DNA from 2 places in the Clostridium zhoujianii genome. Region 1 is predicted to be linked to the other one. Evidence: a T-box and tRNA genes for the amino acid it is inferred to sense, from the RefSeq annotation. Region 1 holds a T-box; the other holds one or more tRNA genes.

Evidence for each region. A T-box is a leader RNA that pairs with one kind of tRNA and senses whether it is charged. The one in region 1 lies ahead of gltX (glutamate--tRNA ligase), so its partner is inferred to be a tRNA-Glu.
Region 2: it encodes a tRNA-Glu, which carries the amino acid that the T-box ahead of gltX (glutamate--tRNA ligase) is inferred to sense. The anticodon was not compared.

Annotation. Positions count from the first base shown of each region.
Region 1 covers NZ_JBPUTF010000003.1:198,171-213,108, reverse strand. The annotation lists gene pcrA (DNA helicase PcrA) at 1-1,505, opposite strand, end outside; gene ACSYT2_RS15780 (DUF554 domain-containing protein) at 1,617-2,294, opposite strand; gene ACSYT2_RS15775 (DUF3887 domain-containing protein) at 2,444-2,887, shown strand; gene ACSYT2_RS15770 (hypothetical protein) at 2,968-3,537, shown strand; gene ACSYT2_RS15765 (glutamine--tRNA ligase/YqeY domain fusion protein) at 3,725-5,383, shown strand; gene gltX (glutamate--tRNA ligase) at 5,458-7,116, opposite strand; T-box leader at 7,172-7,369, opposite strand; gene ACSYT2_RS15755 (pseudouridine synthase) at 7,852-8,568, opposite strand; gene ACSYT2_RS15750 (hypothetical protein) at 8,552-8,707, opposite strand; gene ACSYT2_RS15745 (lytic transglycosylase domain-containing protein) at 8,724-9,413, opposite strand; gene ACSYT2_RS15740 (triple tyrosine motif-containing protein) at 9,425-11,440, opposite strand; gene ACSYT2_RS15735 (YaiI/YqxD family protein) at 11,584-12,021, opposite strand; gene ACSYT2_RS15730 (glucose-6-phosphate isomerase) at 12,023-13,372, opposite strand; gene ACSYT2_RS15725 (O-antigen ligase family protein) at 13,574-14,806, opposite strand.
Region 2 covers NZ_JBPUTF010000006.1:81,809-96,746, forward strand. The annotation lists gene ACSYT2_RS18025 (ATP-binding protein) at 1-825, shown strand, start outside; tRNA gene ACSYT2_RS18030 (tRNA-Asp) at 930-1,006, opposite strand; tRNA gene ACSYT2_RS18035 (tRNA-Val) at 1,013-1,088, opposite strand; tRNA gene ACSYT2_RS18040 (tRNA-Glu) at 1,100-1,174, opposite strand; tRNA gene ACSYT2_RS18045 (tRNA-Thr) at 1,200-1,274, opposite strand; tRNA gene ACSYT2_RS18050 (tRNA-Asp) at 1,283-1,359, opposite strand; tRNA gene ACSYT2_RS18055 (tRNA-Val) at 1,373-1,448, opposite strand; tRNA gene ACSYT2_RS18060 (tRNA-Glu) at 1,459-1,533, opposite strand; tRNA gene ACSYT2_RS18065 (tRNA-Thr) at 1,558-1,632, opposite strand; tRNA gene ACSYT2_RS18070 (tRNA-Asp) at 1,641-1,717, opposite strand; tRNA gene ACSYT2_RS18075 (tRNA-Val) at 1,731-1,806, opposite strand; tRNA gene ACSYT2_RS18080 (tRNA-Glu) at 1,817-1,891, opposite strand; gene ACSYT2_RS18085 (hypothetical protein) at 2,039-2,617, opposite strand; gene ACSYT2_RS18090 (BaiN/RdsA family NAD(P)/FAD-dependent oxidoreductase) at 2,712-3,947, shown strand; gene ACSYT2_RS18095 (acyl-[acyl-carrier-protein] thioesterase) at 3,949-4,704, opposite strand; gene ACSYT2_RS18100 (APC family permease) at 4,851-6,167, opposite strand; gene ACSYT2_RS18105 (YeeE/YedE family protein) at 6,275-7,528, opposite strand; gene ACSYT2_RS18110 (FAD-dependent oxidoreductase) at 7,645-9,345, opposite strand; gene ACSYT2_RS18115 (LysR substrate-binding domain-containing protein) at 9,552-10,445, shown strand; gene ACSYT2_RS18120 (DUF1858 domain-containing protein) at 10,492-10,674, opposite strand; gene ACSYT2_RS18125 (adenylosuccinate synthase) at 10,766-12,052, opposite strand; gene ACSYT2_RS18130 (NAD(P)-dependent malic enzyme) at 12,229-13,401, shown strand; gene proC (pyrroline-5-carboxylate reductase) at 13,460-14,260, opposite strand; gene ACSYT2_RS18140 (replicative DNA helicase) at 14,283-14,938, opposite strand, start outside.

The DNA.
Region 1 (14,938 bases):
TCCTCTATTTCATCTGACTTTCCTAATTCATCAAGATATCCAGTATCCTTTAATATACTTTCAATTAAAACTGATACTGGTACTGTTTCCTTTAAAATAAGGAAATTTTCCATAAGAGAAGTAAACTTTTCTATACATGTGGCATTTCTTGGAGTTAGTGCTGGAATACTTCTAGCTTCTGTTAATGCATCCCATAAATTTAATCCAAAGCTTTCCGCAAAGTCTTGAACTTTATTAATAGTAGCATCCCCTATACTTCTTTTAGGAACATTTACTATTCGTCTTAAACTAATATCATCCTGCAGATTCACTAATACCTTAAGATACGAAATTAAATCTTTAATTTCCTTTCTATCATAGAATCTAGTTCCACCTACAATCTTATATCCAATTCCTCTCCTTCTCAAGGTTTCTTCAAATATACGTGATTGAGCATTAGTTCTATATAAAATAGCAAAGTCCTCATTCTTTCTATTCTCTTTAGATTTAATATCTGCAATACATTTAGATACAAAATCTCCTTCTGATCTATCATCAAAAGCTCTATATATTTTTATCTTAGCTCCCGCCTCCTGCTCAGTTCTTAAGGATTTATCCTTTCTATATGAATTGTTTGCTATAACCACATTAGCAGCATCTAATATATTTCCTTTTGATCTATAATTTTGTTCAAGCTTTATGACCTTTGTTCCTGGATAATCCTTCTCAAAGTTTAAGATATTACTTATATCTGCACCTCTCCAACCATATATAGATTGGTCATCATCCCCAACTACACAAAGATTTTTATATTTAGCTGCTAAAAGCTTAACTAATTCATATTGAGCTCCATTAGTATCTTGATACTCATCAATCATAATATATTGGAACTTTCTTTGATAAAATTCTAATACATCTGGATTTTTCTTAAATAATTCAACAGTCTTAAATATTAAATCATCAAAATCCATTGCATTGTTTTCTTTTAATTTCTTTTGATACATTAAGTAAACATCAGCTATTTTATTTTCTCTAAAGTTACCTTCAAATTCTCTTTTAAAACTTTCAGGCCCTTGCATTTTGTCCTTAGCTCTACCAATTTTACCTGTAATCTCTCTTTGAGTAATATCTTTATCATTTATATTTAAAGCTTTCATACATTCATTCACTAGAGTTTTTTGATCTGATGAATCATAAATAGTAAAGCTACTCTTATATCCTAAATGTTCTATTTCTCTTCTTAAAATTCTTACACAAGTTGAGTGGAATGTTGATATCCACATATCATCTGCTCTATCTCCTACAATGGCCTTAACCCTATCTCTCATTTCTTTAGCTGCTTTATTAGTAAAGGTTATTGCTAAAATCTTATAAGGAGGTATATCTAAATCCTCTATCATATGTGCCATTCTGTATGTAAGTACCCTAGTCTTACCTGAACCTGCACCAGCTAATATTAGTACTTGCCCATCAACAGTTATAGCACCCTCATATTGTTCTTTATTAAGTAATGATTTTAAATCCAACCTACTTCCTCCTTTTAAAACAAACATAACTTTAACTCTATTGTTAAAGATGCCTTAATACCAAAATATTATACCACAACATATGTTCTATTTATATCTTTCCCTAATTCATTAAAAGATTCCAAATATAATAGGAATAAATAAGGCTGGTAATAGATTTGCAACCTTTATCTTTGTAATTCCAAGCATATTAAATCCCAAGCCTAAAATAAGTAAACTTCCTACAGCTGACATATTTGTGATAACTACTGTACTTAACACTCCAGATAGTAATCCTGCCCCTAACGTTATTACTCCTTGATATATAAATACAGCTGCAGCTGATAGCATAACTCCTATCCCTAATGTTGAAGCAAAAATTATTGATGAAATACCATCAAGTACTGATTTTGCAAATAAAGTACTATAATTTCCTTGTAACCCGCTTTCCAAAGACCCAACCAAAGCCATAGCCCCTACACAAAAAAGTAAACTAGCCGAAACAAAACCTTCAGCAATTGATACCTTTTCATTCTTTTTACCCACTTTACTTTCAATATAATTGCCTAAATCAGTTAATCTTTTATCTACATCAATTAATTCTCCAACCAACGCCCCTACTGCAATACATATTATCATCTGCAGTGTATCTTCTCCCGTTAGTGCTCCAGAAATTCCGATATAAATAATACATAAAGCTAATCCATTCATTATTGTTTTACTTACTCTCTCTGGTATCTTTCCTTTTACAATTAACCCAACACTACAGCCTACAATTATTGCAATACAATTAACAATCGTTCCTATCATTTTTATCCCCCAATTTGTTCAAATTAATATACTAACTATTTTACCATAATTCTGTATAAATATATTTTTTTACAAATAAAGTATCATAAATATAAGATTTTATATTAGAATGTAATTATAGTGATTTTTTATAAATTGGAGATGATAGGATGAGGGGAAAATTTTTAACTTTAGCTAGCATAATTATTGTGCTTTTACTAACAATTACTGGCTGCTCAAAAAAAATTGAACATAATGAAGTTAGTTCTTATTCTGATCAAATCCTAAGTTCAATACTATTAGCCTTAACTCAATCAAATTACAATGAATTTGCATCTTACCTAAATGATGATATGAAGGAAACTTTTGATAATGAAGTATTTGAAAAAGAAAGTCGTACACTCATAGATAATGCCGGATTCTTTGAGTCCCTATCTTTTATTGAAGGAAAGAAAAATAAAGGCTATGTATCACTTATATATTATGCAACCTTTACAGATGAACCTGATGGTGTCAAAATATCTATCACCTTCAAGGAAGAGGATCCTGAACACAAAGTTTATCAACTATATCTAAGCTCACCAAAACTATCCGAGGCAAGTAGTAAAACTTAAATTTATCTTAATATAAATACAAAACTCTAAATTTGTTATATAATATAGTCTGTAGATTACCCTTTAAAAGGAGGCCTAATATGAAAGAAGCATGTATTTATTTAGTATTTTCAAAAACTGGTACATGGTTATCCCGTTCAATTGGAGTAGTTACTAGAAGTAATTATACACATGTATCTTTAAGTTTTGATTCAAACTTCGATAACATGTATTCATTCGGAAGACTAAATCCTAACAATCCATTTTCAGGAGGATTGACTACAGAGAATTTACAAGAAGGAGTTTTTAAGAAATCTCCTACTTGCCAATGTTTAATATATAAAGTTCCTATAACTGAAAAGCAATTAGTTTTATTGAAAAAAGAATTAGATTATTATATAACATTAAATAATGAAGCTAAATATAAATATAATTTCCTAGGTTTATTTGCAGTTTTAATGGACAAGCCAATTAAAAGAAAACGTCATTTCTTCTGCTCTCAATTTATAGCATTGCTGCTAGAAAAGAGTTCAATTTGGGAAAGTCCAAAATCTCCGGAATTAACAAGACCTACGGATTTAATTCTTATATCCGATAAAGAAGTCCTATATGAAGGTTTAGTTCATAATATTAACTATGCTAATTCAGACTTGACTCCAGTTGCATTGTAAATTTCTTTTATATAAATAGTACTGATTAGGTAATTAATGTCATAATCATCGACATATTACTAGTATCAGTACTATTTTTTACTATAAAACTCAATACTTACTTTATTTTTTTCATATCTTAGATTAAAATTAGAGGTAAAAGCAAATAAATATATTAAGATAAATATTTTAGGAGAGGGTAAATATTATGGCAAATGAAACTAACTCATCTAATTTTATTAGAAACATAGTAATCGAAGATTTAGAAACTGGAAAGCACAAAGAGATAATTACTCGTTTTCCACCAGAACCAAATGGATATCTGCATATAGGTCATGCAAAATCAATATGCCTTAACTTCCAATTATCACAAGAGTTTAAAGGGAAAACAAATCTAAGATTTGACGATACAAACCCAATAAAAGAAGATACTGAATATGTTGAATCTATAAAAGAAGACGTTGAATGGCTTGGCTTTAAATGGGATGATCTTTTCTTTGCTTCAAATTACTTTGAAACAATGTATGAAAAAGCTCAACTACTTATAAGAAAAGGTAAAGCTTATGTTTGTGATTTAACGCCAGAAGAAATGAAGGAATATAGAGGATCCCTAACTTCACCTGGAAAAGAAAGCCCATATAGAAGTAGAAGTGTAGAGGAAAATCTTGATCTTTTAGAAAGAATGAAAAATGGTGAATTTGCTGATGGGGAAAAGGTTTTAAGAGCTAAAATCGATATGTCATCTCCTAATATAAATATGAGAGATCCTATAATATATAGAATATCTCACTCAGTTCATCACAATACAGGAGATAAATGGTGTATATATCCTATGTATGATTTTGCACATCCAATTGAAGATGCAATTGAGGGAATTACTCATTCAATATGTACATTAGAGTTCGAAGATCATAGACCTCTTTATGATTGGGTTATCCAAGAATGTGAAATGGAGTCAGTTCCAAGACAAATTGAGTTTGCAAGATTAAACATAACTAATACTGTTATGAGTAAAAGAAAGTTAAAGATGCTTGTTGATGAAGGTATCGTTGATGGTTGGGATGATCCAAGAATGCCTACTATAGCAGGTCTTAGAAGAAAAGGATATACTCCTGCTGCCATTAGAAATTTCTGTTCTGCAATCGGTGTAGCTAAAGCTGCTTCAACAGTAGATGAACAAATGCTTGAATACTTTATAAGAGAAGACTTGAACCCTACTGCTGCAAGAGCTATGGCTGTATTAGAACCATTAAAACTTGTTATAACTAACTATCCAGAAGGGCAATCAGAAATGCTGGAAATAGAAAATAACCCTAATGACGAAAGTGCTGGTACTAGACAAGTTTCCTTCTCAAGAGAGCTTTATGTTGAAAGAGAAGACTTTATGGAAGTTCCAGTAAAGAAGTACTTCAGATTATTCCCTGGAAATGAAGTACGATTAAAGGGTGCATACTTTGTTAAATGTAACGAAGTTATAAAAGATGAAAATGGTAACGTAACAGAAATTCACTGTACTTATGATCCTGAAACTAAGAGCGGTAGCGGATTTACTGGTAGAAAAGTTAAAGGTACAATTCACTGGGTTGATGCAAATAACTCTATTCCAGCTGAATTCAGATTATACGAACCATTAATACTTGATGATACAGAGGAAAATGAAGGTAAACACTTCTTAGAACAAATTAACCCAAATTCATTAGCTGTATTAAATGGTTATATTGAACCATCTGTAAAAGATGCTAAAGCCCAAGATAAATATCAATTATTCAGACATGGATACTTTAATGTAGATCCTAAAAATTCTACTAATGATCACTTAGTATTTAACAGAATTGTTTCATTAAAGAGTTCATTTAAATTAAAGTAATAAATAAGAGAGCATAGTAAATTTACTATGCTCTCTTTATTAATATATAAATAAAATTTAAATTCCATCTAAAATTACTTTACGAATAAATTAAATCTTTCTCTAACCTTTTCTTCTCCCATAATTTGCATTATAGTGTAAAGGTCTGGTGTGTTAGTTCTATGTGATAATGCTGCCCTTACTGCTCCAGCAACATCTGAAATCATACCTTTATAGCTTTCTGGATTAGCTTTGTATTCTTTTCTGTTTGCACAGTATCCTAAATTTAACCCTATTACCTTTAAGTCTTCAAACCATTGTTCTTGACTTCCTGCATCAAAATTAAATTCATTAGAGTAAACCTTAATAATTTCTTTAGCATTTTCTAATGATAAAGTCTTTGGTAATTCTATTTGTTCTTCTGTTTCTCTATTAAACAATTCATCAAAGAAGTAAAATATCTTTTCTTTAACCTCATCCCATTTAGCAAAGTCTTTTCTTGGCTTTGGACCATCTTTATCTATATTAAAGATTTCTTTTACCATAGTTTCATTAGAAGTTACTAAATCAAACATTTCTTTATCAAACTCTTTTGCCCATGTTGTGTAATTATCATATACAACATCTGCTTTCATTTTGCAGATAACTTCCTTACTTACATCATTTAGCTTAACCATGTCAAATAAGGCTCCACTCTTACTCATCTTATCTAAAGCTACAGTAAAGTCATGATAGTCAGCTGTTGGATTTTCTGCTCTCCAGTCTTCATAGCTTGAATTAATAATATTTAGTAAGTACTCAATAACTGCTACCATTGGATACCCAACTTCCTTATAGTAAGAAACAGCTGCTTCTGCATCCTTTCTCTTTGAAAGTTTTCTCTTTGATCCATTATCATTTTTCATTATTGTTGGTATATGAGCATAATTTGGTGCTTCAAATCCCAATACTTCAAATAATTGAACATGTATTGGAAGTGATGATAACCATTCTTCTCCTCTTATTACATGAGTTGTTCTCATTAAAGCATCATCAATTGCATGTGCAAAATGATATGTTGGTAATCCATCTGATTTTATGATAACTATATCTTGATTACTTTCAGGGAAAGATATGTCACCCTTAATTAAATCATGGAATTCTACCCTATTTTCGCTATTTCCAGGTGATTTTAATCTTATAATATACTTATCCCCATTTTCTATTTTCTTAATAGCCTCTTCTGTTGATAAGTTTCTACATGTTGCATATTCTCCATGGTATCCTGGAGTAATCTTTTCTGCCATTTGCTTTTCTCTTACTGAGTTTAACTCTTCTGGAGTACAGAAACATGGATAAGCTAATCCTCTTTTTATCAAGTCTTTAGCAAAAGTCATATATATGTCTTTTCTTAAACTTTGTCTATAAGGACCATAAGCCCCCTTTTCAGTTTCTTCTCCTGTCATTCCTTCATTAAAGTTCATACCAAAGTTGTTCATTGTATGTATTGTATCTACAATAGCACCTTCAACTTCTCTTTTTTGATCTGTATCTTCAATTCTTAAGAAAAATACTCCATCAGTTTGACTTGCTAACCTTTCATTAATTAAAGCAGCAAAAACTCCTCCAATATGTTGGAATCCTGTTGGACTTGGTGCATACCTAGTTACTACTGCACCTTCTTTTAAATTTCTTTTTGGATACTTTTCTAAATAATATTCTGGTGTTTTCTCTATATTAGGAAACAGAATATCAGCTAATTTTTCAAAGCTCATTTTATCACCATTCCTTATAATTTATTCTTAAATATAAAAAAATCCTCCATCCTATATATAGGACGAAAGACTTGCCTCCGTGGTACCACCTAAATTGAATGAATTATATATTCATTCCACTCTACTCTCTATAAGGGGAGAATCCCATAACAGCTCCAAAGTTTCTTTCCATAATAAAACTTGCTAAGCTCTCACCATACTTAACTCTCTTTGAAGTTTAATCTTATGTACTCTTCTTCTTCAATGCCTCTAACTTATTATATACAATTCTATATAATTATAACCTCTGCAAATAATATTGTAAACAACTTGCCTTTCATTTATAGTGAATAAAAATATTCATTTTTATTTATTTATGAATAAAATGCGTCATTTCAAAATTCTACATTTTTCGCCTATTATTTTAACAGTTATTTTATATTCCTAATGCTTTTCCCTAGTAATATTGCAAAGTTTGAAATATGATTTCAATTAAATTATAGCTATAAAATATAAAAAACGTAATTGTTAACAATTACATCTTAATATTTTTGTGAAAACAAAAAAACGCAACCCTTGGGGCTAGGTTGCGCTTTAGCAATAAGCAATAAATAAAAAGGGGGCTATTTATTCCTTTTATTTATCCTTGCATTGATATTATATGTTATTGATTATTAAAATGCAAGAGATTTTAGTAAAAATATTTAACTTATTAGTTATTATGAATTATTTCCATTCATTTTTTTCTAATATTCGTTAATAGCTCTTTAAAAGTGCTAATTCCTCTTCTGTTAATTCACGATATTCGCCTTCTTCTAAGTCTGGGTCTAAAGGAAGCCCTCCAAATTCTATTCTTTTTAGATAAACTACCTTCTTTTCTACAGCTTCAAACATTCTTTTTACCTGATGGAACTTTCCTTCTTGAATGGTAACCTTAACTTCTGATCCTTCATCATTAGATGAAAGTATCTCTAACTTAGCTTCCTTACATAGGTAACCATCATCTAAAGTAATACCATTCTTAAATGCTTCTACATCTTCTTCTGTAACCTTCTTATCTATTTTTGCATAATAAACTTTATCTACATGCCATTTTGGCGCTATTAATCTATGATTTAACTTACCGTCGTTTGTTAGTAATAATAATCCTACTGTATCCTTATCAAGTCTTCCTACAGGAAATGGTTCAAAAGCTTGATGATCAACTTCAAGTAAATCAATAACTGTTTCATCTCTGTTATCATAAGTGGCTGATATTACCCCATCAGGTTTATTCATCATTAAATATATGTATTCTCTATAAAATAACTCCTCGCCATTTACCTTAATTACTGCTATTTCGGGATCAACAAGCATTCCACTATCCTTAACAACAACTCCATCTACTTCTATAAAACCTTTCTTTGCTAAAGTTTTTATTTCTTTTCTACTTCCATATCCTAAATTTGAAATAATCTTATCTAATCTCTCCACAAAAACAACTCCTATTTATTAATTCTTTACTATTATACCCAACAAAAACCTTCATATCAAATAGGCCACTGACTCTAGGACTTCCAGTTAATTTGGTAATTAACAAAAAGCTAGTGACATTCACTAGCTTTTCAATCATAATATTACTTTTCAGCTTAAATTCCTTCCCTAAAGTACTTCATTACCTTAGGTACATAATTTTGTGTTTCCTTTGGCATCTTATATAAGTCTGCTGCAGAATTAACCCCTCTAGTTTTTACAGTTCCAGGGCCAGCATTATAAGCCATTAATGCCATTTCTATATCTCCATTATATCTATCTATATGTCCTTTAAGTTGCTTCACTCCACCTCTAATATTTTGATCAATATCAAAAGGATCTGAAACTCCATCTTCCTTACAATTAACGGGCATAAGTTGCATTAAACCCATAGCTCCTGCAGATGAAGTAACATTTGGATCAAAATTTGACTCTGCCTTAATAACTGCAAGTACTAACTTTGGATCAACTCCAAATTCTTCTGAATACTTGTTAACAGATTCATAAATCTGTTGCATCTTTGTGTCAGTACTTGTTGTAGTTACATTACTAATCTTATTTATATTAGAATTGTAGTAACTAAGTTCATTCATTAATCTTAGTGGAATATCTTCTAAGCTTTGACCTTCACTTACTTGAATGGCATTACTTAAACTTTCTCCTGTTGGTGATTCATTTATAGAATTTAAAAGGCTTTGATAAACCATTTCAAATTCCATTCCATCCCCAAAACTTTTTTTCATTATGTTTTGCATCATATTTAATGCAAGCATTTCCTCTGGCTTTTGTATTCCATTTATACTCATCCTAATCCTCCTTATGAAACCTCAAATGTGACTTCATCATAATCCTCATAGTTTACTTTTCTATAAAAACTTTTACTTAATACCATTACTCTATATTCACCTTTTAAAAAAGGAATAAAAGTATAATAATCCTTTCTACTGTAACTTTGAGCCTTTATCCAATTGCCTTTTTCCATTATATAAAATTCATAACAAACCTCTTTACCACCATCACTTGTAGCTTTAAAAGTAACTTCTTCATTTACCTTTACAATATCTTTATCAAGAGAAATCTTAACATTTGTAACTGGCGTAGCTTCTGAAACATATAAGCTAATTTCCTTTTTACTATCGAACTCATCTTCACACTTGATATTCTTTGCATATACCTCAAAGGTATATTTACCAGAACACTTAGGTTTAATTTTAATCTTTTTATTTTTAATAAATCCAGTATCTTCAACAAGATGCCCATTTATTTTTGTTACATACCTCATAAGAATACTTCTAGTATTTTCTGCTATTGCCTCTAACTCTATTAAATCCCCAACTAGGTAATTATTTTTATGGGGAAGTAATATATAATCTATCTTCCCTGGTAAATATTCTTTAACTTTAAGATATATAAAAGTATTACTATCATATTCCTTACTAGAATATTTATCCTTTACTCTTACCTCAATTTCATATTCACCCTTTTCTTCTGGAGTGAAATTTACCCAGTTAGATTTCCCAAAACCAACTCTTTCTCTTTCCTTATTATCCTTATAAACCAAAAATGAATATTGAAGACTTACTCCACCATCAGCAATAACCCTTAAATTCACTGGTTGTCCAATTAATGTAGTCTTTTCTTTATCCAAAATTACATCAACTATCCTAGGAGGCTTATCTCCCTTTTTATCAATACTATAGGAAAAAGTTTTTTTATCTTCAAAGTCCCCTTCAAATGAAATATCTTTAACTAATAAGGTAATCTTATATTCTCCTTCTTGCTTGGTCTCCCAAATATATTCATTACCTCTTAAGTATCCAGAATCCTCAGCAATAGGTCCATCAATTAAATATCTATATATTAATTCTCGTCCACCCTCAACATCAGCTTTAATATTTATTATACTTCCATTTACCTGTGGTGAGTTAACATTCGGTATAAAGTTCTTTATTTTTATATCGTTGTATGGTTTCACAGCATATACCATTATAGCTCTATCATCATATTCTTTGTTAGATAATATATCCCTAACCAAACATAATAGCCTATATTCTCCTGGTTCCTTTTCTTGATAGGATACCATTTTTCTAGAAGAATAATCTTGAATACAAGTTGCTTTTCCTTCTTTATTAATTTTTATAAACTTATAAAGTAATGTTCTATTATCTCCAAAGGTCGCATCAACCTTAAAGATTAACTCTTCATTAATTAATAATTCTTCTGTTAAGCATTTAAAATTTGTTATTTCAATTTTTGTATGAGAGGTCACTGCAAACCTAATAGTTGTAAATTCATCAAAATTCTCACTTGAATCAGGTCTCTTACATTCAATTAATATTTCCTGCTTTCCTTCTTTGTTTACAGTATAAATTAATGTATTTTCTGTTGTATAATCTCTTATGAGCTCCCAATCCTGTTTTCCCTTGATCCAAAATCTACACAAAATTGGTTCATCACTTGTTACAACATCTAATTTTATCTTTTCTCCTACTGTAAAATTAGTTTTATCTAACCTAACATCCTTAATTATACTTTCCTTAACATCTTCTTCACCTATTATAAATTCTTCCTTGGCAAGGAAATCAAAAGGTTTTCTCGAATCCTCCTCCTTACCTTGAACCATAATTATATACTTTCCCTTTCCCTTTGGTTTCCATATACATGTATCACTTTTCGAAAAATCTTGAACTGTATTCCATACTCCATCATTACCTATTATAAATTTATAATCTAAAGCTTTATCACTAAAAGCCGCTTCTATTAATATTTCCTCATCAACACTACGTGGACTATCCTTATCAAATAATATTCCCAAATCTTCCAAGTAACTCACCCCTTTTTTCTTAGTACCCTTTATATTTTACCATAAATTGTAAGTTAGTGTGTGTAATTCTCTAATTTAATTATACATTTTTTTCTCATATTAGTTAATAGACAGTATAAAAAAATGCCAAAATAATAAATATTATCTTAGCATTAAATCTTTCTCTCAATTATTCTTTTTAAACTTGTTATCAGTCTTTCTTCATCTTCTTTACTTCTCTTTCTAGGATTAGGAGTTCTACCTCCACCCCTTCTTATTTTTTGTGACATATGTCTTTCTTCTAATAGCCTATCTATATTTTTATCAGAATAAACATATCCTTTAGGACTTATTACCTCTGCCTTTTTAGGTAAACACATAGCTGCAACTCCATAATCTTGGGTTATAACTATATCCCCATTTGCAGTGTTATTAACAACATACATATCCACACTTTGAAATCCACTATCCACAACCTTAACTTCTGAATAATTACTATGTATATAATGATGTATATCACAAAAAATCAAAACTTCTACATTATTATCTCTAGCAATCTTTTCAATAATAGGGATGCTCGGACAAGCATCCCCATCTATTATAATTTTCATTCTATAATCTCTTCTCAAGCTCAGCCTTTATATCTTCATATCCTGGCTTACCTAATAAAGCAAACATATTCTTCTTATAGGCTTCAACTCCTGGTTGATCAAATGGATTTACCCCTAATAAGTGTCCACTAATCCCACAAGCCTTTTCAAAGAAATAAACTAATTGTCCAAAGTAGTATGCTGATAATTCTGGAATATTAACAATCATGTTTGGAACTCCACCATCATTATGAGCTAGTAATGTACCTTGGAAAGCTTTCTTATTAACAAAGTCCATATCTTTTCCTGCTAAGAAGTTTAATCCATCTCCGTCTTCTGGAGTTTCTTCAATAAATATCCTCTTTTTAACTTCTTCTACGTTAAGAACAGTTTCAATTAAATCTCTTCTGCCTTCTTGAATATATTGACCCATTGAATGAAGGTCTGTAGAGAAATCTACTGCTGCTGGGAATAATCCCTTACCATCTTTTCCTTCTGATTCTCCATATAATTGCTTCCACCATTCATTAAAGTAGTGTAATGATGGTTCGTAATTAACCATTATTTCAATAGTTCTTCCTTTATTATATAAAGCATTTCTAGCTGCTGCATATTGATAACATGTATTTTCCTTTAATGAAGGATTAGAGAATTCTTCTCTTGCATCAGCTGCTCCTCTCATCATATCATCTATATCAATACCAGCTACAGCTATTGGTAATAATCCAACTGCTGTTAGGACTGAGAATCTTCCACCAACATCATCAGGAACTACGAAAGTTTCATAGCCTTCTGCATCAGCTAATGATTTTAATGCACCCTTAGCTTTATCTGTTGTTGCAAATATTCTCTTCTTAGCCTCTTCTTTACCATATTTCTTTTCTAAATAGGATTTAAATATTCTAAATGCTATTGCTGGCTCTGTAGTAGTCCCTGACTTAGAGATTACATTAACTGAAATTTCTTTGCCTTCAACAGCTTCTAATAAATCTGCCATATATGTTGAACTAATATTATTTCCTACGAAGAAAATTTGAGGTGTCTTTCTCTTTGATGAATCTAATACATTTGAGAAGCTATGTGAAAGCATTTCTATAGCAGCTCTTGCTCCTAAATATGACCCACCAATTCCTATTACTATTAAAACTTCAGAATCATTTTTTATTTTATCTGCAGCCTTTTTTATCTTTTCAAATTCATCTCTGTCATAATTTACAGGAAGGTCAACCCATCCTAAAAACTCACTTCCAGCACCAGTTTTGTTATGAAGCTTGTCATGAGAAGCTTTAATCATCTCTTCCATGTAGCCTACTTCATGTTCATTTAAAAAGGGAGCTGTTTTTGATAAGTCTAATGTTAATCCTTTTCTCATAATTCTTACCTCCAAATATTAATTATGGAAACTTGCCGTTTCTATTATATCATAATTACATTTATTTTTTCATCTACTTCATTATTATGGACTATTTTTATGCTACATATTAATTATATATAGATAACTGTAAAATATTCATAAATATAAAGAGCATTATGATTTTATAATGCTCTTTTCGTATTTAATACCCTATATAACTTATAAGTTCTTATTATCCCTATAGAATTTAACAGCCGAACCTAATAATATCCAATAAATCGGTGCTACTTCTAGTACACTAATATTAAAGAAGCTTTGAACCTGATATCCTATAATAACAACCATAAAAATTTTTGCAATGTTATTACTCCTAATCTTATATAATTTCCACAATATCATTCCTATAAGTAACACATAAGTTATTAGTGTTACTATACCTCCCCATAGCCAATATTCCAAAAATTCATTATGAGCCTTTGGATATCTCATATCATTGTCTATCCCATTTAATACAGCGTTTAATTTAAGAGAATCTATCCCGCTTCCATAAAAAGGATTCTTCTTTATGCAGTTAATTGTCCCTTTCCATATTCTTATTCTTCCACTTCCGCCACCATCTTTAATATCAGATGCATCCTCTATTATACTTTTACTCCTAGAAATCAACATATTATCCCTAGTTATGTTCATAACAAAAAATATTCCACAAAATAATAAAACTATTGTTATTATCTTTTTATAGTATTTTTTTTCTTTAATAACAAGAAATGCACCAAATAATAATGCAACTGCTAATCCTACCCATCCTCCTCTTGTTAATGTAGCCAATAATGCCCCAAATAATATACATGAATATATTAAATATGCTTTTTTTTCATTAAAAATATACATAGATACTGAAATCAATAAGAAAATAACAATGTATGTTGCAACAAAATTTCTATTACCTATAGTTGCAATAGTATCTACTTTTACATTCAGCTTTAAATAATATTTAAAAATCAAATCTATTCCGTAGTATTGTAAAATTGTATAGGCTCCCATAACAGATGCAACTGCACATATTATATTTATTTTCCCCTCATCTAAGGAAAAATACTTTTTAGCTGTAAAAAATAATATTATATATCCACCATACATAAGTAATCCCTGATTCCATCCTTCTGCTCCAAAAAGAGACGTAACAGGATCTATTCCAAATATCGTTGATATGATAAGGGATATAAAAAATATACCTAGTAGTATTTCTTCTTTAATAAACTTGAAATTCTTTATATCTTTTAATAAAGGTATTAAACAAATAATCCCAACTATATACAAGAATATAACCTTTCCTGTCATAAATGGCATCTTATCGCCTTTTATCACTATAAATGGCATTATTGCTATAACTGATAATAATATAAAATTCATTATTTCTGATAAAGTAAAATCCCTCTTTAATAAATCCAAGCCATAACCCTCCCCACCCTATTTATTAAAATTATACCATATTATGTATCCACAAAAAAGTTGCTATATGATGCTTAGCACCATATAGCAACTTTAATTTTAATATATTCTATTTAATTATCCATATATTTA
Region 2 (14,938 bases), on a different contig from region 1:
TCTTTATCTATATTACAATCAAAGGATAGTGAAAAAACTTTATCTGAATACAGAAATCAAATCACAGATTTAAGAGTGAAGAAATGTGAAATGCTTGTATCTAAAGGCTACGATCCTGAATACCTAAATCTTCATTATAGATGTAAGAAGTGCCAGGATACAGGATTTATAGCAACAAAAAGATGTTCTTGCTACAAACAAAAATTAATTAAACTCTATTATAAGAATTCTTTATTAGAGGATACACTAAGAGTTAAAAACTTTAATAGTTTTGATATAAGCTTATTTCCACAACGTAAGATAGGTGATGAGAAATATTCATCACGAAAAAATATGGAGAATACTTTAGAATATATTCGTGGAGAGTATATTCCTAACTTTAACACTTCAAATACTAACTTACTATTCTATGGTAATCCTGGAAGTGGAAAAACTTATTTATCCTATTGTATAGCTAAAGAGCTTTTAGATTTAGGATATTTGGTAGTATATAAAACTTCAGATGAGCTTATTAGTGACTTAAGAGATATTAGATTTAACAATAACTCTAATCTAGAAGAACTACTATTAGATTGTGATTTATTAATAATCGATGATTTAGGTGCAGAGCAAAAGAATGAATTCTCCGTTACAGAGTTATTTAATTTATTAAATAAAAAGTTATTAAGAAATAAAAAAATGTTAGTTTCAACCAATCTTTCTTTACCAAGCATAACTCAAGTATATAGTGAGAGAATCTGTTCACGACTAATAGGGGATTTTAAATTATGTAAGTTCTATTCAGAGGATATAAGAATCACACTTAACTTAAAAAATAATAGATAAAATAAATGTGGAGAAGATTTTTATTTGTAATAATCTTCTCCACATTTTTATCTTGTTAAAATATTAAAAACAAAAAAGCATCAAATAATTGATGCTTTTTTAAGTGGCGACTCAGAAGGGACTCGAACCCTCGACTTCCAGCGTGACAGGCTGGCACTCTAACCAACTGAGCTACTAAGCCATACTTTGGTGGGCACAACAGGGCTCGAACCTGTGACCCTCTGCTTGTAAGGCAGATGCTCTCCCAGCTGAGCTATGCGCCCAAAGTAAAAAATGGTGACTCCTAGGGGAATCGAACCCCTGTTACCACCGTGAAAGGGTGGTGTCTTAACCGCTTGACCAAGGAGCCATATATAGTTGTTTGAAAATTTAAATGGAGCTGGCAATAGGAATCGAACCTACAACCTGCTGATTACAAGTCAGCTGCTCTACCGTTGAGCCATGCCAGCAATTTAAATGGCGACTCAGAAGGGACTCGAACCCTCGACTTCCAGCGTGACAGGCTGGCACTCTAACCAACTGAGCTACTGAGCCATAAAATTTACTTTGGTGGGCACAACAGGGCTCGAACCTGTGACCCTCTGCTTGTAAGGCAGATGCTCTCCCAGCTGAGCTATGCGCCCAAAGTAATAATGGTGACTCCTAGGGGAATCGAACCCCTGTTACCACCGTGAAAGGGTGGTGTCTTAACCGCTTGACCAAGGAGCCATATAGGTTGTTTGAAAATTTAAATGGAGCTGGCAATAGGAATCGAACCTACAACCTGCTGATTACAAGTCAGCTGCTCTACCGTTGAGCCATGCCAGCAATTTAAATGGCGACTCAGAAGGGACTCGAACCCTCGACTTCCAGCGTGACAGGCTGGCACTCTAACCAACTGAGCTACTGAGCCATAAAATTTACTTTGGTGGGCACAACAGGGCTCGAACCTGTGACCCTCTGCTTGTAAGGCAGATGCTCTCCCAGCTGAGCTATGCGCCCAAAGTAATAATGGTGACTCCTAGGGGAATCGAACCCCTGTTACCACCGTGAAAGGGTGGTGTCTTAACCGCTTGACCAAGGAGCCAAATTGTCATTGTGTCTCTACCGATATTGCTCGGCGCTGACCACATAGACTATAATACAGAATTTAATTATTTGTGTCAACACATTTTTATAATTTTTTTTATATTTTTTAAAAACCTTATTATTTTAACTATATTTCCAACTTAAATTAATATTGAATATCTTCATTTTTCTCAATTTCTTTAAGGTTTTTTATGGCCTTATCATACATTAATAATGTCATTTCTTTTCTATTAATTTCTTCTTTTATTTTATTAATTTCATCTAATGCAGATTTCAAAAAATCTCCAGTCTGGATATTATTTATAGAAATACTATATCCTTCTCTCTTAAAATTTTGTCCTGAAGCTATTACTTTTACAGGTAATTTTTTATTAATCACACATATTATTTCTTTTTCCCATATTCCTCTCTTATTAACCTTATATTTATCCCTAAGTAAATTTAGGTCCTCTAACTCCTCCTTTAACTCTTCTTCAAAAGAATCTTTTAATGCCTTGTAAAAAAATATCGATATTCCCCTATTCAATTTAATTCTTAAAAACTCCATATTATTAATAAGAAAGTCGTCAATTTCTCCCTCACTAATCAACTCCACTTCACTATACTTATATGTATATAAACCTGTTCCTGTAGGATAATTTACTATAACTTCATCATAATTCATTCTCCTAACTTTAAATTCCTTGCCATTATCATTATGTTCCCCAATAACTTTAACTTTCATAGCTAATCACCTCAATAGTATTATTCCTATCTTTAATAGGTAATATTACTGTGGTAGAATTATTTATAACATATATTAAGGAGATAAATTTATTATGATTCATCACGATATCATTATTGTCGGCGGCGGTGCTTCTGGCATGATGGCTGCAATAGTAGCAAAAGATCTTGGAAAAGATGTAGCAATAATTGAAGGAACTGATAGGATAGGAAAAAAAATCTTAACAACAGGTAATGGTAGATGTAATATATCTAATTCTACAATTGCATACCCATATCCTACCTACCACAGTAGAAATGATGGTTTTTATACAGACTGTTTAAATAATTTTTCTATAGAAGATACAAAAAATTTCTTCTTGTCTTTAGGACTTCCATTAACAGAACTGGAAAAAGGTAAACTTTATCCACAATCCTTGCAAGCCTCTTCTGTTGTGGATATCTTTAGATTATCTTTAGAGGAAAGAGAAATTCCTGTGTATACAGATTGTAAAATAAAATCTATCCACAAGGATAAAGTTTTTAAGTTATCCACAAATAACGAAGAGCTATCTTTATTCACATGTGGAAAATTAATTTTAGCCTGTGGAGGAAAATCAGCTGTTAAAACTGGTTCTGATGGAACCGGCTATAAATTAGCAAAGGAATTTGGTCATTCAATAATAGAACCTCTTCCTGGTATAGTTCAATTAAAATTAGATTATCCACATTTAAAGGCTCTAGCAGGAATTAAATTCGATGCTAAAGTATCGGTAATTGTAAATGATTCAATAATTAGAGAAGATACAGGCGAAGTATTATTCACTGATTATGGGATATCTGGTCCACCTATACTTCAATTATCCGCAATAGCTTCCAGATCTATTGCCAAAAAGCAAAAAGTTGAGTTAATGATAGATATGTTGCCTAAAATGTCTATTGATGATGTTGATAATTTTGTCCAAGGACACTTAGCTATTTTCTCTCATAGAAGTATTTCAAATGCACTTATTGGAGTAATAAATAAAAAACTTATTCCAATCTTCTTAAAGGATATTGGAATTTCAAATATTCATATGCCATGCTATGAATTAGATTGGCAAGACAAATCCTTATTATGTAAAAGATTTAAAGAATGGATATTTACATGTACAGATACAAATGGATTTAACAGTGCTCAACTTACAGTTGGGGGTATAAATACAAAGGATGTTAATCCTAAAACCCTTGAATCAAGATTAGTTTCTGGTTTATATTTTTCAGGAGAAATTCTTGATGTAAATGGGGATTGTGGAGGATTTAATCTTCAGTGGGCTTGGAGTTCAGGATTTTTAGTTGGGAATAGCGTTTAAGCTATTCCTTTTCTTTTACCCACTTACCTTCTAATTTAGTAAGCTCAACTCCAGCTTCACTTTTTATTGTATGAATTGTTACTAACTCATTTTCTTCATTTCTTATTACTTGTGCTGAAACATGAACTGTATCTCCGTATGTTGTTTCTTTCTCGAAAACAACTTTTATTCTCTTTAACTCATAATCCTTAATAACCTCTACAGGAACAGACTCAATAGCCCATTCTATATATTTAACGTTATTTACATGACCATTTGAATCTATATCACTATATCTTATATTAAAATCTTTATAGTGATCTTCCTTCTCTAACTTTAATATATTTTCCATTTCAATATTTTTTTTAAGATCTCCATCTGCCCCATATCTAACATATTGCTCTGGTAACACTCTCATAGGGCGCCTCTTTTCTATATTAATTAAGAAGAATAAAGCGATAGCTTCTCCTAACAATTTCCCTTCTGAATTCTTGATATAATAGCTTCTATATGCATAAAACTTTTTAAATCCAATAGGCTCAGTTTCTACAGTTATAGTATCTCTATACTTTGGATATTCTTTGATTTTTATATCGTACTTATAAAATACCCAAGCACAATTATTTTCTACTAAACTCTCTATAGTCTCTCCTAGACTTTCCGCATGATAATTGCCTACATCACAAAGAAAATTCACTATAGATGATAATTTACATTTTAATTTATAATCTACATCATAATAATTTATTTCATATTCTTTACTAAATTTGTTTAACATATTAATCACCTCTTATATAATAAGTATTTTATCACAAATAGCATATAATTCCATGTTCACCACCTTAAATTTTTTATAATTTTATATAACTATACAATTATAAAAGAGAGTGCATCAAGATATACTTTGATACACTCTCTTTATATTTATTTTTTTCTAACTTTTAAATAGAACATAACTCCCATTAAGCACCATGCCAGTAAAGAGATTATAGACTCTTTTCCTAAACCCGCTGGTGACATAGGTAAAAGTAACAATAATATAAATATAACACTAATTACTACTCCTAAAACAGAAAATAACTTTCCTATATTATTACTGCATTTTTTGTATGTTATAAATGAAACATAAAAATAGGCTATAGATGCACCTAAAGATGACATATCAACAATCCATGTAATAACCTCACGTCCAAACCATGGAGCAATTAAACTTATGAATGATAGGAACAATACAGCATTTCTATATACTCCATTTTTATTTGTCTCTCCTATTTTATCTGGTAGCATCTTATATTTTGAAATTGAACCTAATAACTTAGAACTACAAATCATAAATCCATTTATACCACTCCATACTGCAGCACATAGAGCAATAATAAGCATGAAAAATGCTCCTTTTCCTAATGTGCTTAATACAGCACTTCCAGTTGCCCACTCAAGGCCTATTACCTGTTCTGGCGTAAATGCTAATGCTGTTATTATGTTTAATAAATTATAAATTAAAGTTCCTATAAATAGTGATATGACAGCAATACGTGATGCCTTTTTAGTTGAAAAATTATATTCTTTACTTAATTGAGGTATAGCATCAAATCCGACAAATGCGAAAGGCGTTATTGCTAGTACTCTAGCTATCCCACTTATATTAAAGCTGTAATCTTTAATATAAGTTTCTATAAATACACCTCTTTGTCCCTTAAATAACATCCCAATAAATACAATTGAAACCATGGATATTAGCGCAAATATTATTGCATTTTGTACCTTACTACTTTCCTTTAATCCCTTTATATTTAAATAAGCAAAAGCTAAGATAACTATAGTAGATGTAAGAATATCCCCTATATATACATCATATCCTGCTACATTATATAGGTATCCAAATTCTAATATACCTCCAAATAACTTCTTAATAACTAATGGGAAAGCAGTAGCATTTAAAGGGATCATAGTGAAGTATGCTAATGTAAGGAACCAACCTACTATAAAGCCATGCTTCTTCCCTAAATTATTATATGTATATGAAAATTCTCCCCCCTCTTCATTCTGAGTACTCATCATTACCTCATAGTTTCTTTCTATAATCACAATACATAATGTTCCTAAAATTAATCCTATAGCTGTATTTATAACTCCTGCTTCCTTCAAGAATTTTGTTCCTGGAAGCATAAATGATCCCCATCCAATAATTCCACCAACTACAATGGAAAATACATCTAACTTACTAAGATATTTCTTCATACTTACTACCTACTTTATTTTATATTTAGTAAAGAAAACCTATGTGGAGAACTCCACATAGGTCTATATTAATAACAACAGGTTCATTTTATAAAAAGAGTGATGACTTATGCAGGTATATTAAACTTCTTAACTAACTTAACCCCTACTAATCCCCCAACAACAAGTGCTACTAAGAACACCCATCCTGATAAAGATAGGTTAGCTATTCCTGAGAATAAAGCACCAACATTACATCCACCTGCAAGCTTCGCTCCATATCCCATAAGTATACCAGCTAGTCCATAAAATGCAACATCTTTAGCCTTAAAGTTTATATTGAATTTCCACTTTCCAGCTAATAACATACAAATAGCTGCTCCTAATATAATACCAATATTTCTTACTGAAACTGGATCACTTAATATTCCACTATTAACAACTTTAACACTTCCCTTAAATGCTTCTACAGCACCAAAGTCAAAACCTAACTTACTAAATAACCAAACTCCCCAATGAGTATATGGTCCTGATGCACCCCAACTTGACTTAGTTGTGTTAATTATAAATATAAATACTATTGCTAATAAAGTTGCTCCAGTAAAGAATGACCATCTTTGAATAAATAACTTATGATAAGTTTTGTAACTAAATACTTTAAACTCTTTATCTTCTTCAACTTCTTTTTCCCAATCTTGATACTCTTCTGCTACATAAGTACCAGCTTTCTTTCTCTTACCTTCATACATCTTAACAACAAAATATAATCCTAATAATAGTAGTAAAGAAACTAATACAGCACCAACATATCCAAAAGTATCTGGTAAATACACAGTAACACCATTCTCATATAAGAAAGTCTTCTTTAATGATGGTAAATGCCATGTTCCAAGCATGCCACCTATGCAGAAGAATATTAATACTATTAAACCTCTTCCTGAACCTTCACCAGTATCAGATAATGTACCTGAAGCACATCCTCCACCAATTATCATACCAATCCCAAATAATATACCACCTAATATGAATCCTATAGTAATTGCAGAAACACTTCCTGTACCAGGAATAGTTATTGCATCCTTAGCAGCTCTAAAAGCAGCTTCTGCACCACCTTGTGCTGCTGCATAATGAATTCCAGCTGCACCTATTACTGTAATAGCAAACATAAATAATAATGCCTTCGTTAAGCTTCCATCACCAGTCATTGATATCTTTCTAACTCCACCAGCGAAACCAAATCTTGATCTTTGTAATATGTATCCTAACATCAATCCTGTAATTAAGAATAATGCTAAATTACTTTTATCTGCATATTTAGTAATTATAAATGTAGTAATTGCAGCTATAATTCCAACTCCGATAAATACTTGTCCTTTTTTCATAGTATCCTCCTTAGTATTTTAATTTATATAAAAGCTTATAACTTTTCATATTGTTTGTTATTTATCAATCATACCTTTCCAATTTTAAGAGCCCCTATAATAGGCTCTACATTTTATTAATCAAAATTATAATCTGTAACTATTTTTTCTCTTCCAGTTATCATATCATTGTAATATTCATAGAAACTTATTCCCATAAATCCACCTGAAACATTATAAATATTATCGAACCCTAAATGACCTAATGCTAATGACGCATTATAACTTCTTTGTGCACTTCTACAATGTAAGTATACTGGTATATCCTTAGGTATTTCATTTACTCTATCTCTTAATTGACTTAACGGAATATTTTTTGCACCAATAATATGACCTAATTCATATTCATCTTCTTCCCTAACATCTATTATGTATCCATTGTTTTTAACTAAATTTCTTACCTCATGAACATATACTTGCTTAAATGTCCCTTGAAGAATATTAGTAGCTACTAATGCTGCATGATTAACAACATCTTTTGCTGTCCCAAATGGCGGTGCATAACATAATTCTAAATCAGCTAAATCATAAACAGTTCCACCAAATTTAATTAATGTAGCTACTACATCTATCCTCTTATCAGCGTTTCCTCTTCCTATTGCTTGAGCACCAAGTACTCTCCCTGTAGGTACTTCAAATATTAATTTAAAATGAAGTGGCTCACTTCCTGGCATTAACCCAACTTTATCTTGGGGTATTACTCTAACAACTTCATAATTAATGTTCATATTTAGAGCTTTTATCAGTCCCTCTGTCAATCCTGTAGATGCCCCATTATAATCAAAAACTTGAATACATGATGAACCAATATATCCTGTATTTCTAACAGGTAGTCCATGAATATGATTAGCTACTGATCTTGCTTGCTTCTGAGCTGGTCCTGCAAGTGGAAGCTTAGTTACTGTGTTTGTTAATGCATTATGCACTTCTATAGCATCTCCTACTGCATATATGTCTTTATCATTTGTCATATAATTAGTATTAACCTTTATAGCTCCAGTTTGTCCTATTTCTAATCCTGCTTCTCTAGCTAGGTCAGTCTCTGGTATAACCCCTATTGCCATAACTACAGCATCTGATTCTATTTTCTTTCCTGACTCTAGTACAACTAAATTCTTTTCAAATGAATTAACCTTGTCACCAACAATAAGATTTATTCCATTGTCATACATAGCCTTATGTAATACTTGTACCATATCATAGTCAAATGGCTTCATTATTTGATTCATTGCTTCTACTAAAGTAACATCATATCCTGCTTCTTTTAAGTTTTCAGCAACTTCAACCCCTATGAATCCACCACCTATAACAGTTATCTTCTTACTGTTGTTACCTTTTATAAAGAAATTTAGTTTAGCTATATCAACTACATTTCTTACTGTAAATACATTTACTTCATCTATTCCCTTTATAGGCGGTACTATAGCCTTAGCCCCTGGTGAAAGTACTAGTTTATCATAACTCTCGGTGTACTCCTTTCCACTAACTACATTTCTTATCCTTACCTCTTTATTCTTTCTATCTATAGAAACAACTTCACTAAAAACTCTTGCATCTATTTTATATTGACTAAAGAAATTTTCAGGTCTCATTAGCACTAAATCTTCATGATCCTCGATTTTTCCACTTAGATGATATGGTAAGCAACAATTTGAAAATGAAACATTAGGTCCTCTTTCAAACATTATTATTTCATTACTCTCATCTAGTCTTCTAAGTCTAGCTGCAGTTGATGCTCCTCCAGCAACTCCACCTACTATAACTATTTTCTTTCCCATGTATATCCCGCCTCCATTTATTTGAACTAATCAGTATACATTGTTAAATTTTTATCCTTCTCAATAATAACATATGTGAATCCCTTTTCATAATAACAACTCCTTATCCATTATAACTAATCCTTATAACAGCATTTCCTAATTTGACATCCTTTGCATTAGTAATATAGACTATATTTACAATAATACGGTTAGGAAGTGATTATATGAATTTAGTATCTCTACGTTCTTTTTATACTACTGTGAAGTTTAATAGCATTTCTAAGGCAGCAAAGGAATTACATTTAACTCAACCAGGACTTAGTATGCAATTGCAAAGTTTAGAAAATGAAATTGGTGCAAAACTTCTTAATAGAAGTAATAAAGGCGTTGGATTAACAGAGGAGGGATCTCTTGTCTACGAATATGCACATAGCATGCTTTCATTAGAAGATAATTTGCAAATAGATTTGAAAAACCTTAAGAATAAAAAATCTAAATTACTTATTTCTTCATGCAAAAGTATTGGAGAACACATACTTCCTTGTAGTATATATACCTTCAAAGAAATTCATTTTAATATTGATATTTCTATGGAGATAGATAATTCCTCTAATGTCTTGAAGAAACTTATGGACCACACTACTAATATAGCAATAATTCAAGATATGATTGTACCAGATAATATATCTACGATTCCTATAATGTCAGATAGATTAATATTGGTTGGCGGAAAGAATACCAAGAAAAACTCTATATCCCTATCTGAATTAACTTCAATACCTTTAATTTTAAGAGAAGAAGGTTCTGGTATATTAGCTTTATTAGAAAAGTCACTAAAAGAGAATCTTCTAACTTTAAGTAATTTGAACATATTACTTTCTTTAAACTCTTTAGAATCTATTAAATCATCAGTTGCCTCTGGTAGGGGATACTCCTTCTTACCCGAATCTGTTGTAAGTCATGAATTAAGAACTGGTACTCTACAAAAAATTAATATTGAAGAGTTAGATATACCATTTAATTATTACGTTGCTTTTAGAAAAAACTATTTATTTACTGATTATGAAAATAAATTCTTAGATTTTTTAACTTCAAAGAAAAGATGTTTCTGTTATTAAAATAAAAAATTAAAAGGAAGCAAATTGCTTCCTTTTAATTTTTTCATTATTTATTTAATGCTTCCATTAACTCATCTAAATTAAGTCCGTGTACCATAGCAGCTTCTTCTATAGTTTCTGCCTGTGCTGATGGACAGCCAACGCATCCCATACCAAAACTCATTAAAACTTCTGCCTTATCTGGATTTGCCTTAATTACTTCTCCAATTGTCATATCCTTAGTTATCATTCATATCACCTCTTTGTAGCTAATTATAGTTATTGTTCTAAAATAAATTATATTTTATTCTTAATAAAAAGTCTTCTTAAAATATAATAAATTATAGTTCTGTTACTCTCATTGTTTGATCTCTCTTTGGACCAACTGAAACAATTGAAATCTTTGTTCCTGTAAACTCTGCAATTCTTTCTAGGTATTTCTTAGCATTTGCAGGTAGCTCTTCATAACTTCTTGCATCTGCAACTGATTCATCCCATCCATCAAACTCTTCATATACTGGTTCACACTTAGCTAAATCTTCTAAGCTAGCTGGGAAGTAATCAATTATTTTATCATCGAATTTATATCCCACACATACCTTAATTTTCTCAAGTCCTGCTAATGTATCAATCTTTGTTACTGCTAAAGATGTTAATCCACATACTCTAACTGTTGATTTTACTATAACTAAGTCTAACCAACCACATCTTCTTGATCTTCCTGTAGTTACACCATATTCATGGCCTTTTTCTCTAATCCATTCTCCAGTTTCATCATTTAATTCTGTTGGGAATGGCCCCTTACCAACTCTTGTTGTATAAGCTTTAGTTATACCCACTGCATTAGTTATAAGATTAGGTCCTATACCTACGCCGTTGCTTACTCCACCTGCTGTAGTATTTGATGATGTAACATATGGATATGTACCATGGTCTATATCTAGTAACATACCTTGAGCACCCTCAAATAGAACATCTTTATCTGCTTTAATAGCATCATATACTTGTACTGATGTATCCTTAACAAATGGTCTTAATTTATTTGCAAAGTTTTTATAATCACTTAATATTTCTTCTACATCAAGTGGTTCTCCATTAAGAACCTTTGTGATGTAATCATTCTTCATTGCCACGTTCTCTCTAAGCTTTTCTTCGAAAACTTCTTCGTGCATTAAATCACATACTCTAATACCACATCTTTCAAATTTATCTGTATAACAAGGACCTATACCTTTACCGGTAGTTCCTATATCATTCTTGCCTCTAGCCTTTTCTTTTAATTTATCTAACACTCTATGATACGGCATAATTAAGTGAGCTCTATCACTAATTATAAGCTTATCAGGTGTTACCTTAACTCCTTCTTTCTCTAGGTATCCTATTTCTTCAAATAAAGCCTTAGGATCTACTACAACTCCATTACCTATTACATTTAGTTTGTCATCGTATAATATACCTGAAGGTATTAAGTGAAGCTTGTATTGTCTATCTCCAACCTCTACAGTATGACCTGCATTATTACCTCCTTGGAATCTAACTACTACATCTGCCTCTTCTGCCAGATAATCCGTCATCTTTCCTTTTCCTTCATCGCCCCATTGAGCGCCTAAAACAATAAATGCTGACATATACATTGCCTCCTTATGAAAAATCTCCATATTTCATACTAGCAAAGTGAGACCCATAGGTCAACATAGTAATCGAATATTTTTTTGCAAATTTAATGAATAATTCGTATAATATGTGTATGATTATATAGACAGGGCTATTATTCACCATTTAAATATTGAAAAGGGGTGCTTATATGACTATATACGAAGAAGCTTTAAAATTTCACGAGGAATTAAAAGGTAAATTAGAAATAAAGTCAAGATGTTCTATAAATAATGCTAATGATTTAAGCCTTGCCTATACACCTGGTGTGGCTGAGCCTTGTAGAGAAATACACAAAGATCCTACTAAGGCTTATACATACACAAGAAAATGTAATACTGTTGCGGTAATATCTGATGGAACTGCGGTTCTAGGATTAGGAGACATTGGACCACTTGCCTCATTACCTGTAATGGAAGGAAAATGTGTACTTTTTAAAGAGTTTGGAGATGTTGATGCTTATCCTATAGTTCTTGATACTAAAAATGTAGATGAGATTGTAGAAACAATCCTTAGAATTTCCCCATCACTGGGCGGAATTAACCTAGAAGATATTTCTGCACCTAGATGTTTTGAAGTAGAAAAAAAACTTAAGGAAAAACTAGACATACCAGTTTTCCACGATGACCAACATGGTACTGCTATAGTTGTTCTTTCTGGTGTTATAAACGCCTTAAAAATTGTGAATAAAGAATTAAAAGATTTGAAGATTGTTATAAATGGCGCTGGTTCTGCTGGTACTGCAATCTGTAAGTTATTACTTTCTTCTGGGGTATCTAATATTGTAATGTGTGATATTAATGGAATAATTACTACAGACTCTGAATTAGAAAATGATGCTTTAAGAGAGTTAGCTGAAATAACTAATCCTAACAAAGAAAAAGGATTATTAAAGGATGCTATGAAGGATGCTGATGTATTTATTGGAGTATCTGCGCCAAATATAGTTTCTAAGGAAATGGTTGCATCAATGAATAAAGATTCAATCCTTTTCGCAATGGCTAACCCAACTCCTGAAATATTCCCAGAGGATGCAAAGGATGCTGGAGCTAGAGTTGTTGGTACAGGTAGATCCGATTATCCAAACCAAATTAATAACGTATTAGCCTTCCCTGGAGTATTTAGAGGCGCTTTAGATGTAAGAGCAAGTGAGATAAACGAAGAGATGAAAGTTGCTGCTGCATATGCTATTGCTAATGCTATAGATGAAAAGGAGCTTACAGCTGATAATATTATTCCAAAAGCCTTTGACTTAAAGGTTCAAAGAATGGTAGCTGAAGCCGTAAAAGAAGCCGCTATTAGAACTAAAGTAAATAAAATTTAATTTTAAATATAAAAAAGAAGTTAAGTGCTGTATTACTTAACTTCTTCTTATATACTTATCACATTGATTTAGATTTATCTGCACATTTAACCATTGCTTCTATAACAGTAGTTCTTAACCCTTGCTTTTCAAGCTCTGCTACTGCATCTATTGTTGTTCCAGCTGGAGAGCAAACCATATCTTTTAATTCTCCTGGATGCCTTCCTGTCTCCAAAACCATTTTAGCTGAGCCTAGAAGGCTTTGTGAAGCCATCTTATATGCTTTAGCTCTAGGTATTCCAAGCTTAACTGCACCATCAGCCATTGCTTCAATAAACATGAATACATAAGCTGGTGATGATCCACATAATGCTATAAATCCATGAAAATCTTTCTCTTCTAACTCTACACATTCACCAAAACTTTCAAATATATTAAATATATAATCAAGCTCTTCTTTTGTTATAATTACGTTAGGACACACAGCAGACATAGCTTCTCCTACAAGTGCTGGAGTATTAGGCATAGTTCTAACTATCTTATAGCCTTCTCCTAGCCATTCCTCCATATCATCAATAGTTATTCCTGCTGCTATAGTAACTATAAGCTTATCCTTTGATAGATAGCTTCTAATTTCATCTATAACTTTCTTATACATATTAGGTTTTACTGCAAGAAATAGAATATCTGCTTCCTTTGCTACAACCTTATTATCTAAAGTAGTATTAACCTTTAAATTTTCTTTTAAGCTATTAGCTGATTCTTCTGTTCTTGTAGAGATAATTATATCTTCTGGTCTTTGAAATCCAGAATTAATTAATCCTCCAACCATAGCCCCACCCATGTTGCCACAGCCAATAAATCCAATTTTTTTATTCATTATAAATCCCCCAAATCACTTGTTATTCTTGATGAACAACATCTAAATCTCCAAACTTACTAAGTTGACCTAAGAAGGCCATCTTTACAGTACCAACTGGGCCGTTTCTCTGTTTTGCAATTATACACTCAGCAGTATTCTTATCTTCAGTTTCTCTATTATAATACTCATCTCTGTATAAAAACATAACAACATCGGCATCCTGCTCTATAGAGCCTGATTCTCTTAAATCCGAAAGCATTGGTCTATGGTCAGCTCTTTGTTCTGGAGCACGTGATAACTGTGATAATGCTATAACTGGACATTCCATTTCTTTAGCTAGCGCCTTAATAGATCTTGATATTTCAGATACCTCTTGTTGTCTACTTTCAGAAGAAGATCCGGACATTAATTGAAGGTAGTCAATCATAATTAAATCTATACCATACTCCATCTTAAGTCTTCTGCATTTAGATCTCATTTCCATTACAGATACACCTGCTGTATCATCTATGTACATTTTAGCTTTAGATAAAGGCCCCGTAGCCCTCGCTATATTTTCCCAATCCTTATCTTCAAGAGCACCTGTTCTAAGCTTAAGTAAATCTACATTTGCTTCAGAACATAATAACTTATATGCTAGCTGCTCCTTAGACATTTCTAGTGAGAATATAACTACACTCTTACCTTCTCTTAGTG